Regions from separate parts of the Pseudomonas sp. GW823-FHT05G12 genome, predicted to be linked through region 1. Evidence: predicted binding sites of a transcription regulator. Region 1 holds the regulator's gene; the other holds the start of a gene.
The links. Region 1 encodes sigma-54, which starts transcription at its own class of promoters, with help from an activator protein. Its sites were predicted from a motif close to ANTGGCATNNANNTTGCTNT; they were not measured.
Positions count from the first base shown of each region.

Region 2: nirB (nitrite reductase large subunit NirB) is a predicted target of sigma-54. The motif match lies at 3,658-3,677, and genes of this name have one in related genera.

Region 1 covers NZ_CM179501.1:1,142,981-1,150,798, forward strand. Annotated here, with positions in the region: gene AC3RCM_RS05215 (superoxide dismutase) at 1-196, shown strand, start outside; gene AC3RCM_RS05220 (ZIP family metal transporter) at 208-1,101, shown strand; gene AC3RCM_RS05225 (HPr family phosphocarrier protein) at 1,129-1,401, opposite strand; gene rapZ (RNase adapter RapZ) at 1,420-2,274, opposite strand; gene ptsN (PTS IIA-like nitrogen regulatory protein PtsN) at 2,277-2,741, opposite strand; gene hpf (ribosome hibernation-promoting factor, HPF/YfiA family) at 2,754-3,062, opposite strand; gene AC3RCM_RS05245 (RNA polymerase factor sigma-54) at 3,142-4,635, opposite strand; gene lptB (LPS export ABC transporter ATP-binding protein) at 4,811-5,536, opposite strand; gene lptA (lipopolysaccharide transport periplasmic protein LptA) at 5,537-6,061, opposite strand; gene lptC (LPS export ABC transporter periplasmic protein LptC) at 6,048-6,620, opposite strand; gene AC3RCM_RS05265 (KdsC family phosphatase) at 6,629-7,153, opposite strand; gene AC3RCM_RS05270 (KpsF/GutQ family sugar-phosphate isomerase) at 7,166-7,818, opposite strand, start outside.
Region 2 covers NZ_CM179501.1:4,642,123-4,649,940, forward strand. Annotated here, with positions in the region: gene AC3RCM_RS21185 (2-hydroxyacid dehydrogenase) at 1-491, shown strand, start outside; gene nirD (nitrite reductase small subunit NirD) at 619-981, opposite strand; gene nirB (nitrite reductase large subunit NirB) at 981-3,533, opposite strand; gene AC3RCM_RS21200 (bifunctional nitrate reductase/sulfite reductase flavoprotein subunit alpha) at 3,804-7,818, opposite strand, start outside.

The sequences.
Region 1 (7,818 bases):
AACCTTGATGGTGGAGAGTAGCGGCAACCAGGACAGCCCGCTGATGCACGGCAATGCGCCGATCCTGGGCCTGGACGTGTGGGAGCACGCGTACTACCTCAAGTACCAGAACCGTCGTCCGGAATACATCGGTGCCTTCTACAACGTCATTGACTGGGTGGAAGTTGAACGTCGTTACCTTGAAGCCCTGAAGTGAGTCGGACCGGTATGCGCTCTGAGGTGATGTCTGTCAGCAGTGTGCGCCTGTTCCGCCTGGCGCTTGGGACTTTGCTTTTGCTGGCTGGCGCCGCGTTATTGGTGGCGCGCGGCCTCGCCTGGCTAGACCTCGACCCGCGCATGCTGCGCGCCCTGGAGGGCGGTGCTTTATGCGCACTGGGTACGGCACTGGGCGCAGTACCGGTACTGGTCATTCGCAATATGCCGGTGGCGCTGGCGGATACGCTGTTGGGCTTCGGTGCTGGCGTGATGCTGGCGGCCACCGCGTTTTCCCTGATCATGCCGGGCCTGGCGGCGGCTCAGTCTATTGGCTTCAGCCCTTGGGGGGCAGGTGGCCTGGTCAGTTTTGGCCTGATGTTCGGGGCGTTGTGCCTGTTCCTGGTCGACCTCAAGGTATCCTGGGCTTCGCCGGAGGCGTTGGTGGGCACAGCAAACCAACCGGTGATTGCAGCGCGCATCTGGCTGTTCGTGATTGCCATCATTGCCCACAACATCCCCGAAGGTATGGCCATTGGTGTGTCGGCCGGGGGTGGCATGGCCGACGCCGACAGCCTGGCCATGGGCATTGCCTTGCAGGATGTGCCTGAGGGGCTGGTGATCGCGCTGGTGCTGGCAGGGGCGGGCATGCCGCGCTTCAAGGCCTTCCTGATCGGCGCAGCCTCAGGCTTGGTCGAGCCGCTGGCGGCGTTGATCTGTGCCTGGCTGGTAAATGTTGCCGAACTGCTGCTGCCGCTGGGGCTGGCCTGTGCAGCGGGGGCGATGTTGCTGGTGGTCACCCAGGAAATCATCCCCGAATCGCGCAGCAACGGCCATCATCGTCTGGCCAGCCTTGGGCTGTGTACAGGCTTCTGTCTGATGATGGTGATGGATACCGCGATGTCCTGACCTGGTGCAAGCGCAGGTTTGCGAGGCCTATTCGCCTTCGTCAAAGAAATTGTTGATCAGCTCGACCAGTGCGTCCATGGCGTCGCTGTCCTGTTCGCCCTCGGTATGCAGGTGCACCTGGGTGCCTTTGCCTGCGGCCAGCATCATCACCGCCATGATGCTCTTGCCATCCACCAGCTTGTCCGGGGCGCGACCCACCCGTACCTGGCAGGGGAAGCGGCCGGCCACACCGACGAACTTGGCTGCCGCCCGGGCATGCAGACCCAGCTTGTTGATGATGGTGATTTCGCGGGCGGGCATCTGGGGCGGATCCTTGGGCTAGAGGTCGCGATGGCGGACCTGGACGTTTTTCAGGGTTTGCTGCAGCTGTCGACCAAGGCGCTCGGTGATGTACACCGAACGGTGATGTCCGCCAGTGCAGCCGATGGCAATGGTTACGTAGGCGCGGTTGCTGGCAGCGAAGCGGGGCAACCATTTGAGCAGGTAGCTGGAGATGTCGTTGTACATGTCTTCGACATCCGGTTGTGCGGCCAGGTAGTCGATCACGGGTTGATCGAGGCCCGAGTGCTCACGCAGTTCCGGTTTCCAGTAGGGGTTCGGCAGGCAGCGCACGTCAAAAACCAGGTCGGCGTCGACCGGCATGCCCCGCTTGAAGCCGAACGACTCGACCAGAAACGCTGTGCCAGGCTCGGGCTGGTTGAGCAGGCGCAGCTTGATCGAGTCACGCAACTGGTACAGGTTCAGGTTGGTGGTGTCGATCTTCAGGTCGGCCAGGTCGGCAATGGGCCCCAACAAGTCGCTTTCCACGCGGATGGCTTCCGCGAGCGAGCGGTTGGCGTTGGTCAGGGGGTGCCGCCTGCGGGTTTCCGAGAAACGCTTGAGAAGGACCTCTTCATCGGCATCCAGGTACAACACGTCGCACTGGATGTGCCGGGCGCGGGCTTCTTCAAGCAGCTCGGGAAAACGCATCAGGTGGCTGGGCAGGTTGCGCGCGTCGATCGAAACCGCCACCTTGGGCTGCAGCAATTCGGTGTTGATCAGTGCATTTTCCGCCAACTGCGGCAGTAGCCCGGCGGGCAGATTGTCGATGCAATAGAAACCGCTGTCTTCCAGGACATCGAGGGCGGTGCTCTTGCCGGAGCCGGACCGGCCGCTGACGATGATCAGGCGCATGTTCAGTGCTCGTTCTGTACGTCCAGGACAACCTGGAACAGGGCCTCGTTGCTGGTGGCCGCACGCAGTCGATCACGGACCTCCTTGCGATCGAGCATGCTGGCGATCTGACGCAGAAGTTCAAGGTGAGCATCGGTGGCCGCTTCGGGCACCAGCAGCACAAACAGCAGGTCCACCGGCGCGCCATCAATGGCGTCGTAGTCGATAGGCGCTTCCAGGTGCAGCAGGGCGCTGACTGGGGCAGAGCATCCTTCAAGCCGGCAGTGCGGGATGGCGATGCCATTGCCAAAACCGGTAGAACCGAGCTTTTCCCGGGCTACCAGTTTTTCGAAGACGTCCTGCATCTCCAGTTCTGGCACTTGGTCGGCGATGACAGTGGCGACCTTTTCCAGGGCGCGCTTCTTGCTGCCGCCCGGCACGTTCACGAGGGAACGGCCGGGGGTCAGGATGGTTTCAAGTCGGATCATGGATGAGGGGGATCAGCGGGCAGCTGCACCTTGCAGCAGGCTTTGCTGTTTTTCCTTGTGTTTTTTCAGTTGGCGGTCGAGCTTGTCGGCCAGGGCGTCGATCGCTGCATACATGTCTTCGTGTTCGGCGTTGGCTACCACTTCGCCGCCGGGAATCTGCAGGGTCGCCTCGACCTTCTGCTGAAGCTTCTCGACTTTCATGATTACCTGCACGTTGGTGATCTTGTCGAAGTGACTCTCCACGCGGGCGAGCTTTTCAAGCACGTAATCGCGCAGTGGCTGGGTGACTTCTACATGCTGTCCACTGATATTGACTTGCATACAGCTTCTCCTTTGTTGCCCGTGCATAAAGAGGCAGGTCTTGCACCTGCCACGAAAACGCTGTGGCACATCTCAGGGGCTACATCAGTCGCTTGCGTTCGCTCGACGGTGCGATGCCGAGGGACTCGCGGTACTTGGCGACGGTGCGACGGGCTACCTGGATGCCTTGTGCCTCCAGTAAACCAGCGATCTTGCTGTCACTCAATGGCTTTTTCTGATTTTCCGCCGCAACCAGTTTCTTGATGATCGCGCGGATCGCCGTGGACGAGCATTCTCCGCCTTCGGAGGTGCTGACATGGCTGGAGAAAAAGTATTTCAGTTCGTAGATGCCACGCGGGGTGTGCATGTATTTCTGCGTGGTAACCCGCGAGATGGTCGATTCGTGCATGCCTACGGCTTCGGCAATGTCATGCAGTACCAACGGCTTCATCGCTTCGTCGCCGTGGTCGAGGAAGCCGCGTTGGTGCTCGACGATCTGCGTGGCAACCTTCATCAGGGTTTCGTTACGGCTTTGCAGGCTCTTGATGAACCAGCGCGCTTCCTGCAGCTGGTTGCGCATGAAGGTGTTGTCGGCGCTGGTGTCGGCACGGCGCACGAAGCCGGCGTATTGTGGGTTGACGCGCAGGCGTGGGATGGCTTCCTGGTTCAGTTCTACCAGCCAACGGTCGCTGTCCTTGCGCACGATGACGTCGGGCACCACGTACTCGGGCTCGCTGGACTCGATCTGCGAACCAGGGCGCGGGTTAAGGCTTTGCACTAGTTCGATGACCTGGCGCAGCTCGTCTTCCTTGATTTTCATCCGCCGCATCAGCTGGCTGTAGTCACGGCTGCCGAGCAGGTCGATGAAATCGGTGACCAGGCGCTTGGCTTCGGTCATCCACGGAGTTGTAGCGGGTAGCTGGCGCAGTTGCAGCAACAGGCATTCACCCAGGTTGCGGGCGCCGACGCCAGCCGGCTCGAACTGCTGGATGCGGTGCAGTACGGCTTCGACCTCGTCCAGTTCGATATCCAGCTCGGGGTCGAAACCGGCGCAGATTTCTTCGAGTGTGTCTTCCAGGTAGCCCTGGCCGTTGATGCTGTCGATCAGGGTCACGGCAATCAAGCGGTCGGTGTCGGACATCGGCGCCAGGTTCAACTGCCACAGCAGGTGGCTTTGTAGGCTTTCGCCGGCCGATGTGCGCGTGGTGAAGTCCCATTCGTCGTCATCGTTGCTCGGCAGGCTGCTGGCGCTGGTCTGGTAGATGTCTTCCCAGGCGGTATCGACCGGGAGCTCGTTGGGGATGCGCTCGCTCCACTCTCCGTCTTCCAGGTTGTCGGCGCTGACGGTGCTTTCCTGGAAACTGTTGTCCTGAACTTCGGCGGCCGGCTTGTTCTCGGCGTTGTCGGCCATCGGGTCGCTGTTGTCGAAGTCTTCGCCGTCTTCCTGACGTTCGAGCATCGGGTTCGACTCCAGCGCTTCCTGGATTTCCTGTTGGAGGTCCAGGGTAGAGAGCTGGAGCAGGCGGATGGCCTGTTGCAACTGAGGTGTCATCGTCAGTTGCTGGCCCATTTTTAGGACGAGCGATGGTTTCATGGCAGGGGCTTAATACCTTGTTCGCCGGCGCGCATGCGCCATCCACTACACGAGGGCGCCGGAGCGCCAGATCAAGCAAGTTTTATGCCTTAAATTGTAGCGTTTGCCTAGAGTACCGTAACAACTTTACCCGCAGTTTCAGGGCTGTTTGCCAGTACTTCAGGCACGTGCCGGGTCAGAGGCGGAACTCGTGACCCAAGTAAACTTCTTTGACCAGGTCGTTTGCCAGGATGGTTTCAGCGTCGCCTTCGGCGATCAGTCGGCCATCGTTGACGATATAAGCGGTTTCGCAGATATCCAGGGTTTCACGCACGTTGTGGTCGGTAATCAGTACGCCGATACCTTTGGCCTTGAGGTGGTGGATGATCTGCTTGATGTCGCCGACCGAAATCGGGTCGACACCGGCGAACGGTTCGTCCAGCAGGATGAACTTGGGTGCGGTTGCCAGGGCGCGCGCAATTTCGACGCGGCGGCGTTCACCACCGGACAGGCTCATGCCGAGGTTGTCCCGGATGTGGCTGATGTGGAACTCCTGCAGCAGGCTTTCCAGCTCTTTGCGGCGGCCGTCCCGGTCGAGGTCCTTGCGGGTCTCGAGGATGGCCATGATGTTGTCGGCGACCGACAGCTTGCGGAAGATCGAGGCTTCCTGCGGCAGGTAGCCGATTCCGGCGCGGGCGCGGCCGTGCATGGGCTGGTGGCTGACATCGAGGTTGTCGATCAGTACGCGGCCCTGTTCGGCCTGGACCAGCCCGACAATCATGTAGAAGCAAGTGGTCTTGCCGGCGCCGTTGGGGCCGAGCAGGCCGACGATCTGGCCGCTGTCGATAGACAGGCTGACATCACGTACTACCTGCCGCCCCTTGTAGCTCTTTGCCAGGTGCTGGGCTTTGAGGGTTGCCATTTACTCGGCCTTCTTCTTGGGCTGGATCACCATGTCGATGCGCTGACGGGGTGTTGTCACATTGCCGCCACGGCCGGCGGTCGCCACCTGGGTCTGAGTGTTGTAGACGATCTTTTCGCCTTCGGTGGTATTGCCTTCGCTCTCGACCTTGGCGCGGTCGGTGAGAATGACCAAGTCCTTCTGCGACTGGTACTGGATGGTTACGCCCCAGCCTTTCATCTTGTCCGGCTTGGCTGCGCTCTGCTGCTGCTCGAAGTAGGCCAGGTTGCCCACCGAGGTCACTACGTCGATATCGCCAGAGGCGGAGCGGGTAATGGTCACGGTGTTGCCTTTGATCATCATAGAACCCTGAGTGATGATCACGTCGCCGGTGTAAGTGGCCACGCCTTGCTTGTCATCCAGGTGAGCGTTGTCGGCCTGGATGCGGATAGGCTGGTCACGGTCGTTCGGCAGGGCGAGGGCGCTCGCGCTTCCCAGTGCTGCGCTCAGGCTGAGCAAAAGGGGGAGGGTTTTAACGAGCCTCATACTGTCCTCTTACGTTAGAGAGCAAGTCCATCTTGCCTTCTTTCAAATACGCTTTCATGCCTTTGCCCGTAGTGGTGCCTCCGGCGCCGTCGATTCTAACGGCTTGCTCGGTCTGCGCATATTGCTTCTGCGGGAACACGGTCATGCGTGAGCTGGTGATGATGGTTTCACGCTGCTTTTCATCGGTGCGGGCAATCCGCACCTTGTCGATCAGTTCGACCTCGGTACCGTCAGGATTGACCTCGGCGCGCGTGCTCTGCACATGCCACGGGTACTCGGTACCGCGGTACAGGTGCAGGTCCGGTGTGGTCACCTGGGTGATTTCGCTGGTCTTGAGGTGTTCGATCCTGTCGGCGGTCATTTCGTATTGCAGCTTGCCGTCGGGCAGGAACTGCACGCTGTGGGCGTTGATCGCGTAGTAATCGATGGCGCTTTCGTCGACCTGGGCCACGGGCTTGTCGAGGAAGCTCTCCGGGCTGACATTCCAGTAGCCAATGGCTACCAACAGGGCGGCTATCGCCCCGAGCAGCGCAATGTTTCGGGCTTTCTTGCTGAGCATGGGCAGCCTTACAGGTAGTTGGCGTTGGCAGCGTCCAGGGTGCCCTGGGCCTGCATGATCAATTCGCAGAATTCACGGGCCGCGCCTTCGCCGCCACGTGCCTGGGTCACGCCGTGGGCGTGCTGGCGTACGAACGGTGCGGCGTTGGCTACGGCCATGCCCAGAGCCACCCGGCGAATCACCGGCAGGTCGGGCAGGTCGTCGCCCAGGTAAGCCACTTGATCATAGCTTAGGCCCAGTTCGGCGAGCAGGCCGTCAAGCACCACCAATTTGTCCTCCCGGCCTTGGTAGAGGTGCGGGATACCGAGGTTCCTGGCCCGGCGTTCGACCACGGGGGTCTTGCGCCCGCTGATGATCGCGGTGGTCACGCCCGAGGCCATGAGCATCTTGATGCCCTGGCCGTCGAGGGTATTGAACGTCTTGAATTCGCTGCCATCCTCGAGGAAGTACAGGCGGCCGTCGGTGAGCACGCCGTCCACGTCGAACACTGCCAGCTTGATGCCTTTGCCGCGTTGCATGAGGTCCTGGTTCATTCCATCGCTCCTTTACATTACGCCGGCGCGCAGCAGGTCATGCATGTTCAGGGCGCCGGTCGGGCGGTCTTCACGGTCCACCACCACCAGGGCGTTGATCTTGTGGTCTTCCATTATCTTCAGGGCTTCGGCGGCGAGCATGTCGGCACGCGCAGTCTTGCCATGAACGGTCATGACCTGGTCGATCAGGGTGGTGTGCACATCGATATTGCGGTCCAGGCTGCGGCGCAGGTCACCGTCGGTGAAGATCCCGGCCAGTTTGCCATCGGCTTCGACGATCACGGTCATGCCCAAACCTTTGTGGGACATTTCCAGCAGCGCGTCCTTGAGCAGGGTGCCGCGTGGTACTTGAGGCAGGTCGTCGCCGGCGTGCATCACGTTCTCGACCTTCAGCAGCAGGCGGCGGCCCAGCGCGCCTCCAGGGTGCGAGAAGGCAAAGTCCTCGGCGGTGAAACCGCGGGCTTCGAGCAAGGCGATGGCCAAGGCGTCGCCCAGTACCAGCGCTGCCGTGGTGGAGGAGGTGGGTGCCAGGTTCAGCGGGCAGGCCTCTTGTTCGACACGTGCGTCAAGGTTGACCTCGGCGGCCTGGGCCAGCGGCGAGTCCGGGTTGCCGGTCAGGCTGATCAGCTTGATGCCAAGGCGCTTGATGAACGGCAGCAGGGTGA
Region 2 (7,818 bases), 2.5 Mb from region 1:
TCGTCGGCATGGGCCGGGTCGGTCGGGCGGTAGCACAGCGGGCGGCAGCCTTCGGTTGCCCGATCCGCTACACCGATCTACAGGCGCTGGATGTGCCCTACGGGTTCGAGGCAGATCTGCTGCAGTTGGCCAAGGACAGCGATGCGCTGATCCTCGCGGCGGCGGCTGACAAGGGCGAGGCGCTGATCAATCGCGACGTGCTGCGGGCGTTGGGCAGCGAGGGGTACCTGATCAACATCGCACGCGGCAAGCTGGTAGATGAGCCTGCGTTGATCGCCGCGCTGCAGGCTGGCGAGATCGCTGGCGCGGCGCTGGACGTGTTTGCCGATGAACCGCGAGCGCCCGAGGCGTTGTTCGAGCGTGAAGATGTAGTCCTGCAACCCCATCGCGCCAGTGCCACGGTACAGACACGCACGCGCATGGGCGAGATGGTGGTGGCCAGCCTGGTGGATGTGTTTGCCGGGCGCACGCCGCAGGGGTTGGTTATCTAGTCGGCTTGTGCTGGCCTCTTCGCGGGCAAGCCCGCTCCCACAGGTGCAGCGCCGTATTTGAAGGCGGTGCAGATTCCGTAGGAGCGGGCTTGCCCGCGAAGAGGCCGGCACAGGCAGCAAAGGGGTATCAGGCCACCGCCAGCTCCACCGCCTCCCCCTTCAACCGCACCGGCCACACCCGCAACCTCTGCCCGGCATCCTCCAGGCACTCCCCACTCAGCAGGCTGAAATGCTGCTTGTACAACGGCGCCGCCACCACCAGCTCGCCCTGCACACTGCCCACCAGCCCACGGCCGATGATATTGGCGCCGGAGCGCGGGTCACGGTTGTCCACCGCGTATAACGGCTGCGCCTGCCCCGGCAGGTAGAACAACGCCACCTGGGCCCCATCGAGCCAAACCACGACCCCGGAATCGGCCACCAGGTCTTGCGCCTGGCACACCGTCTGCCAGTTTTCTTGCGTGTTCACAGCAACATTGGCCAGGTTCATCAGACAGCCTCCTCGACAGTTGGGATCAGGTGCAGCGGTGCAGCGGGCCGGCGTTGTTCGCGTTCGCGCACGAAGTGCACGTCCGGGTCGGCGCGTCGGTCGTTGACGAAGGTACGGAAGCGCTTGAGCTTCTCGGGGTCGTTGAGGGCATTGGCCCATTCGCATTCATACTGGTCGACCACATGCTGCATCTGCGCTTCCAGCTCGTTGGCCAGGCCCAGGCTGTCGTCGATGATCACCTGCTTCAGGTAGTCCAGCCCGCCTTCCAGGTTTTCACGCCACACTGAGGTGCGCTGCAGCTTGTCGGCCGTGCGGATGTAGAACATCAGCACGCGGTCGATCAGGCGTACCAGGGTTTCGTCGTCCAGGTCGGTGGCGAACAACTCGGCATGCCGCGGGCGCATGCCGCCGTTGCCGCACACGTACAGGTTCCAGCCCTTGTCGGTGGCGATAACGCCGATATCCTTGCTCTGCGCCTCGGCGCATTCACGGGTGCAACCCGATACCGCGAACTTGAGCTTGTGGGGGCTGCGCAGGCCCTTGTAGCGATCTTCCAGGCGCAGGGCCATGGCGACACTGTCCTGCACGCCGTAACGGCACCAGGTGCTGCCCACGCACGACTTCACCGTGCGGGTCGACTTGCCGTAGGCGTGGCCGGTTTCGAAACCGGCCTCGATCAGTTCGCCCCAGATCAGCGGCAGCTCGTGCAACTGGGCGCCGAACAGGTCGATGCGCTGGCCACCGGTGATCTTGGTGTACAGGTCGTATTTCTTGGCCACCTGGCCGATGACGATGAGTTTGTCGGGGGTTATTTCACCACCGGGAATGCGCGGCACCACCGAATAGGTGCCGTTTTTCTGCATGTTGGCCATGAAGGTGTCGTTGGTGTCCTGCAGCGGCACCAACGCCGGGTCCATGATCGGCTGGTTCCAGCACGAGGCGAGAATGTTGCCCACCGCCGGCTTGCAGATGTCACAACCCAGATGGCCCTTGCCATGGCGTTCGAGCAGTTCGCTGAAGGTGCGGATACCCTCCACCCGCACCAACCCGTACAGCTCCTGCCGGGTGTAGGCAAAGTGCTCGCACAGGCTCTTGTCCACCGCCACACCGCGGGCCGTCAGCTCGTGCTCGAAGACTTGCTTGAGCAGGGCCGCGCAACCACCGCAGCCGGTCGCGGCCTTGGTGCAGCCCTTGACCGCAGCGAGGTCACTGCAGCCACTGTCGATCGCGGCGCACACCGCACCCTTGCTGACGTTGTGGCAGGAGCAGATGGTCGCACTGTCGGGCAGCGCATCGGCGCCCAGGGCCGGCGCACCACCGCCTTGCGGCAAGATCAGCGCTGCCGGGTCGGCCGGCAGGGCGATGCCGTTCTGGGCGTACTGCAACAGGGTGTCGTAATAGCTGTTGTCGCCGACCAGCACCGCGCCGAGCACGTGCTTGCCGCTGGCATCCACCACCAAACGGCGGTAAGCGCTGTTGGCTTCATCGATGAAGCGATAGCTGCGCGCGCCCGGCGTGGCACCGTGGGCATCGCCGATCGAACCGACATCCACACCCAGCAGCTTGAGCTTGGTCGACATATCGGCGCCGGTAAACGCCACTGCCGCCTCGCCCATCAGCAGCCCGGCCAGGTTGCGCGCCATGCTGTAGCCCGGGGCGACCAGGCCGAACACGCTGCCGTTCCACGAGGCGCACTCGCCGATGGCGAAGATGCGTGGGTCGCTGCTGCGGCAGTGGTTGTCGATGACCACGCCACCGCGCGCGGCGATGTCCAGGCCGCAACCCCGGCCCAGTGCATCCTGTGGGCGGATACCGGCGGAGAACACGATCAGGTCGGTTTCCAGGTGCTCACCGCCGTCGAAGTTCATGCGGTAGCGGTAGGTTTCACCGGCACTGACCGACTGGGTGGCGCGTGACAGGTGCACCCCCACACCCAGTGCTTCGATCTGCGCCTTCAACGCGGCACCGCCCTCGCCGTCCAGCTGTACCGGCATCAGCCGTGGGGCGAATTCCACCACGTGGGCTTCCAGCCCCAGCGACTTGAGGGCGTTGGCCGCTTCCAGGCCAAGCAGGCCACCGCCGACCACCACCCCTCGGCGGGCACCGGCTGCGGCAGCACGAATGCCATCGAGGTCGTCCAGGGTGCGGTAGACCAGACGGGCATTGCCGCTGGAGCCTTCGATCGGCGGCACGAAGGGATAGGAGCCGGTGGCCAGCACCAGTTGGTCGTAGCCATAGCGACTTTCGGCAGTGACGACTTCGCGGCGCTCGCGGTCGATCTCCAGCACGGCCTCACCCAGGTGCAGGTGCACGCCATTGGCCTCGTAGAAATCGTGCTCACACAGGGCCAGGGTTTCGGCACAGCTGCCGCCGAAGTATTCGGACAGGTGCACGCGGTCATACGCGCGTTGGCGCTCTTCGCCGAATACCCGCACCTCGAAGCGCTGCAGGGCGCCGCGACTGACCAGTTGTTCGACGCAATGGTGGCCGACCATGCCGTTGCCGACGATGACCAGTCGCTCTCGTTGCCCGCTGCTCGCTGTTGCCTTCATAAGCCGATCCTCGATCAAAAAAAAAGCGCCTGGAGCCGAAGCTCCAGGCGCCTTTGCCTGTATTCATCACGGTAGGGGGCCCGGTTGATCGCCGTTGATCAGTGGGCTTTGTTGTATCCGAGGTTAAGCAGGGAGCGTGCCAATTGGGTTGCCTGGGTTGCGTGGGTTGCCTGTGTCGGCCTCTTCGCGGGTAAACCCGCTCCTACACTTGCGCTGGGCCCGCCCAGCCAATGCACATTCAAGGTGCACAACACCCCATCTTGGAGCACTTCAGTACACATCGCGCCGATAACGCCTGGCCTTGCTCAAGCCTTCGACATAAGCCGCAGCCGCCGCCGCATCCATCCGGCCATGCTCGGCGACGATCACCCGCAACGCCGCATCCACATCCCTGGCCATGCGCTGCGCATCGCCACACACATAGAAATACGCCCCCGCCTCCAGCCATTGCCACAACAGCGCACCCTGCTCGAGCATGCGCTGCTGCACATAGATCTTCTCGACCTGGTCCCGCGAGAACGCCGTGTCCAGCCGCAGATGCCCCGCCGCTTGCCAGGCCTGCAACTGCTCCTGGTAATAGAAATCGGTCGCTGCATACTGCTCGCCGAAGAACAGCCAGTTGTCGCCTTTTGCGCCCCGTGCCTCTCGCTCCTCGAGGAACGCACGGAACGGTGCAATGCCGGTACCAGGGCCCACCATGATCACCGGCACGCTGTCGTCCTCGGGCAAGCGAAAGTGCTTCGACACCTGCGGGAAGATCGCCACCTTTTGCACCTGCGCACGGTCGGCAAGAAAGCTTGAGCACACGCCTTTACGTTCGCCATAACGCACCGTCGATACCGTCAGATGCACCTGGCCTGGGTGCGCCAGCGGGCTGGAGCTGATCGAATAGAGCCGCGGCTGCAATGGCTTGAGCAATTCCAGCCAGCTGGCCAGCGACAACTGCTGGGGGAAGGCGCGCAGCACATCGACCAACTGCCGGCCCCACAGCCAATCTTGCAGCTCGGCCTTGCATTCAGGCTGCAGCAAGCGCTGCAGGTCAGGCGCGTTGCTGGCAAATGCCTGCAGTTGTTGCGCAGTGACCTTGGCAATTTCCAGGTGTGTTTGCAGGGCTTCGGCCAATGGCATGGCGCTATGACCTTTAAGCTCGACCATAGCCTGGCCATCGAGCTGCATCAGTGTCAGCAGCTCTTCTACCAGGGCCGGGCAGTTGCGCGGCCATACGCCCAGGGCATCGCCGGCAGCGTAACTGAAGCCGCTGCCGCCCAGATCGAAGACCAGCTGACGGGTTTCCTTGCTGGCGCCGGGGCCATTGAGCAGGCGGTTTTCCAGTACGGTGGCCATCCAGGGTTGCTGCTTGCTGAAGGTCGATACGGGTGCAGGTTCACTCGCCGGAGGCGGCGCTGTGGCAGTGCCCAGTGCAGGCAATAACGCTTCGAGCCAGCCGGTAAAGGCTTCGTCGAAGTCTGGCTCGCAGTCCACCCGCGGCAGCAGGCGATGCCCTCCCAGCTCGGCCAGGCGCTGGTCGAGCTTGCGGCCAAAACCGCAGAACTGGTCGTAACTGGAGTCGCCCAGGGCCAGTACGGCATAGGGCAGCCCGGCGCAGTGAGCGCCCTCCTCGCCCTGCAAAGCCTGCCAGAAGGCCGCGCCGCTGTCGGGCGCGTCGCCATCGCCAAAGGTGCTGGCGATCAACACCACACTGGCAGCACCCTGCAGCTGGCTTGGGCTGACCGCCTCCAGGCAGCTGAGTTGCACGTTCAGACCGGCACCGCGCAGGCGCGCGGCACAGCGTTCCGCCAGCTGCTCACCATTGCCGGTCTGCGAGGCCCACAGCACCTGATGCCATGGCGCGGCCTGTGCCGCGATGGGTGCAGTTGCAGGCTGGGCGAACAGCCCGGCCAGCAAGCCGTCGACAAACAAACGACGGCTGGCAGCCAGCGGCGCACTGGCCGGCAGGCGGGGTACGCCCTCGGCGCGGGCCTGGTCCAGGCCCAGCAGGAAACCTTGCAGGTAATGACGCTCTTCTTCGGCCAGCACCGGAACCGGCAAAGTGTGCAGGCCAAGCAGACGGGACAGGGTGGCGGTCGGCATGCGGACAGGCTCTACAGTGGCAGTGTTCAGATCAAGGGCGTCGATGCGCTCGCCTGCGACCCGCTCCAGGGCTACGGCACAGTGTTTGAAGGCAGGCTGCAGCGACAGCGGGTCGACCGCATCGCAGGTCGCGGCATTGATCGCCAATTGCTCGCCGATCAGGTCGTTCCAGTGAAACGGCGCAAAGCAGTTGCCCGGCATGACCCGGTCACTGATGCGCGCCGGCAACACGGCCTGCCCCCGGCGCGAGCGAACGGCCACCAGGTCCTTTTCAGCGACACCCAGCCGGGCGGCATCCTCGGGGTGAATCTCAAGGTAGGGGCCGGGCTCCAGTTTGTTCAGCGCCGGCACCTTGCCGGTCTTGGTCAACGTGTGCCACTGGTGCTGCACACGCCCAGTATTCAGCACCATGGGGTAGTCATCGTCCGGCACTTCCGCTGCCGGCAACCAGGGCCGGGCAAAGAAGCGCGCCTTGCCGCTGGCGGTGGGGAAGGCCAGTGCCGGCCGCCTACCCCGGGCATCGAGCAGTAGCGCCTGGCTGCTGCCGTCGTTGAGGTAGCGCAGCGGGCTGCGATGCTGTTCGCTTCCCGGTGCACAGGGCCACTGGCGCGGCTGCGTACGCAATTCGGCATAGCCGATACCGCGCAGGTCATAACCGGTAACAGGGTTGTGGAAGCGGCGTATTTCCTCATACACCGCTTCGGCATTGGGGTAGTCGAAGGCGTCGGCATAGCCCATGGCGCACGCTACGCGGGCAATGATCTGCCAGTCCGGCAGACTTTGCCCGGGGGGCTCGACAGCGCGTGGCATCAGGGTCAGGTTGCGCTCGCTGTTGATCATCACACCCTCGCCTTCGGCCCACAGCGCGGCCGGCAGCAGGATGTCGGCGTAGCGGTTGGTTTCGGTGTCGAGGAAGGCGTCCTGGGTAATGACCAGTTCGGCCTTGCGCAGGCCGTCGATCACTTGCTGGCGGTTGGCGACACTGGCTACCGGGTTGCTGCAGATGACCCAGCAGGCTTTCACTTCACCGGCTTTCATCTGCCCGAACAGCGCCACCGTACCCTCGCCGCCCTCGCTGCGCAGGCTGCCGGGTGGCAGTTGCCACTGCCGTTCGACGAACGCGCGGTCATCTTCCACCAACGCTGAGCGCTGGCCTGGCAAGCCGGGGCCCATGTAGCCCATGTCGCGGCCGCCCATGGCATTGGGCTGGCCGGTCAGCGAGAACGGGCCGCTACCGGAGCGGCAGATGGCACCCGTGGCCAAGTGCAGGTTACAGATGGCGTTGCTGTGCCAGGTGCCGTGTATGCTCTGGTTCAAGCCCATGGTCCAGCAGCTCATCCAGTTGTTGGCGCTGCCGATCCATTCGGCGGCCTTGATGATATCGGCCTCGGCCAGCCCGGTGATGGCGGCGACGCGCTCGGGGGTATAGTCGTCGAGGAAGGCCGGCAGTTCGTCCCAGCCTTCAGTGTGGCGGGCGATGAAATCGGGGTTGGTGTGGCCGTTGCGATGCAGCAGGTGCAAAAGGCCGTTGAGCAAGGCCATGTCACTGCCGGGGCGCACCTGCAGAAACAGGTCGGCCTTGTCGGCGGTGGCGCTGCGCCGTGGGTCGACGACGATCAGCTTCGCACCGGCCTTGACCCGATCAAGCAGGCGCAGGAACAAGATCGGGTGGCAGTCGGCCATGTTGGCGCCGATCACCAGAAATACGTCGGCGTGCTCGAAGTCCTGGTAACTGCCAGGTGGGCCATCGGCGCCAAGCGACAGCTTGTAGCCACTGCTGGCGCTGGCCATGCACAGGCGCGAGTTGGACTCGATGTGGCGCGTACGGATAAAGCCCTTGGCCAACTTGTTGGCCAGGTACTGAGCCTCCAGCGACATTTGCCCGGACACGTACAGCGCCACGGCATCCGGGCCGTGCTGGTCGATGATGCTGCGCAGACGCTCGGCAGTGGCAGCGATGGCTAGGTCCATGCTGGTGCGCACTGGCGGCTGGCTGCGTTGCTGGCGCAGGTAGGCGTCGGCCATGCGCCCGCTGGCACTCAGTGGCTGGTGTGCGGTGAGGCCTTTGGTGCATAGGCGGCCAAAGTTGCTCGGGTGCAGCTTGTCGCCGCTGATCTTGCCGACCTTGCCATCGGCAACGCTCATGACGATGCCGCAGCCCACGCCGCAGTAGGGGCAGACGCTGCGTACTTCG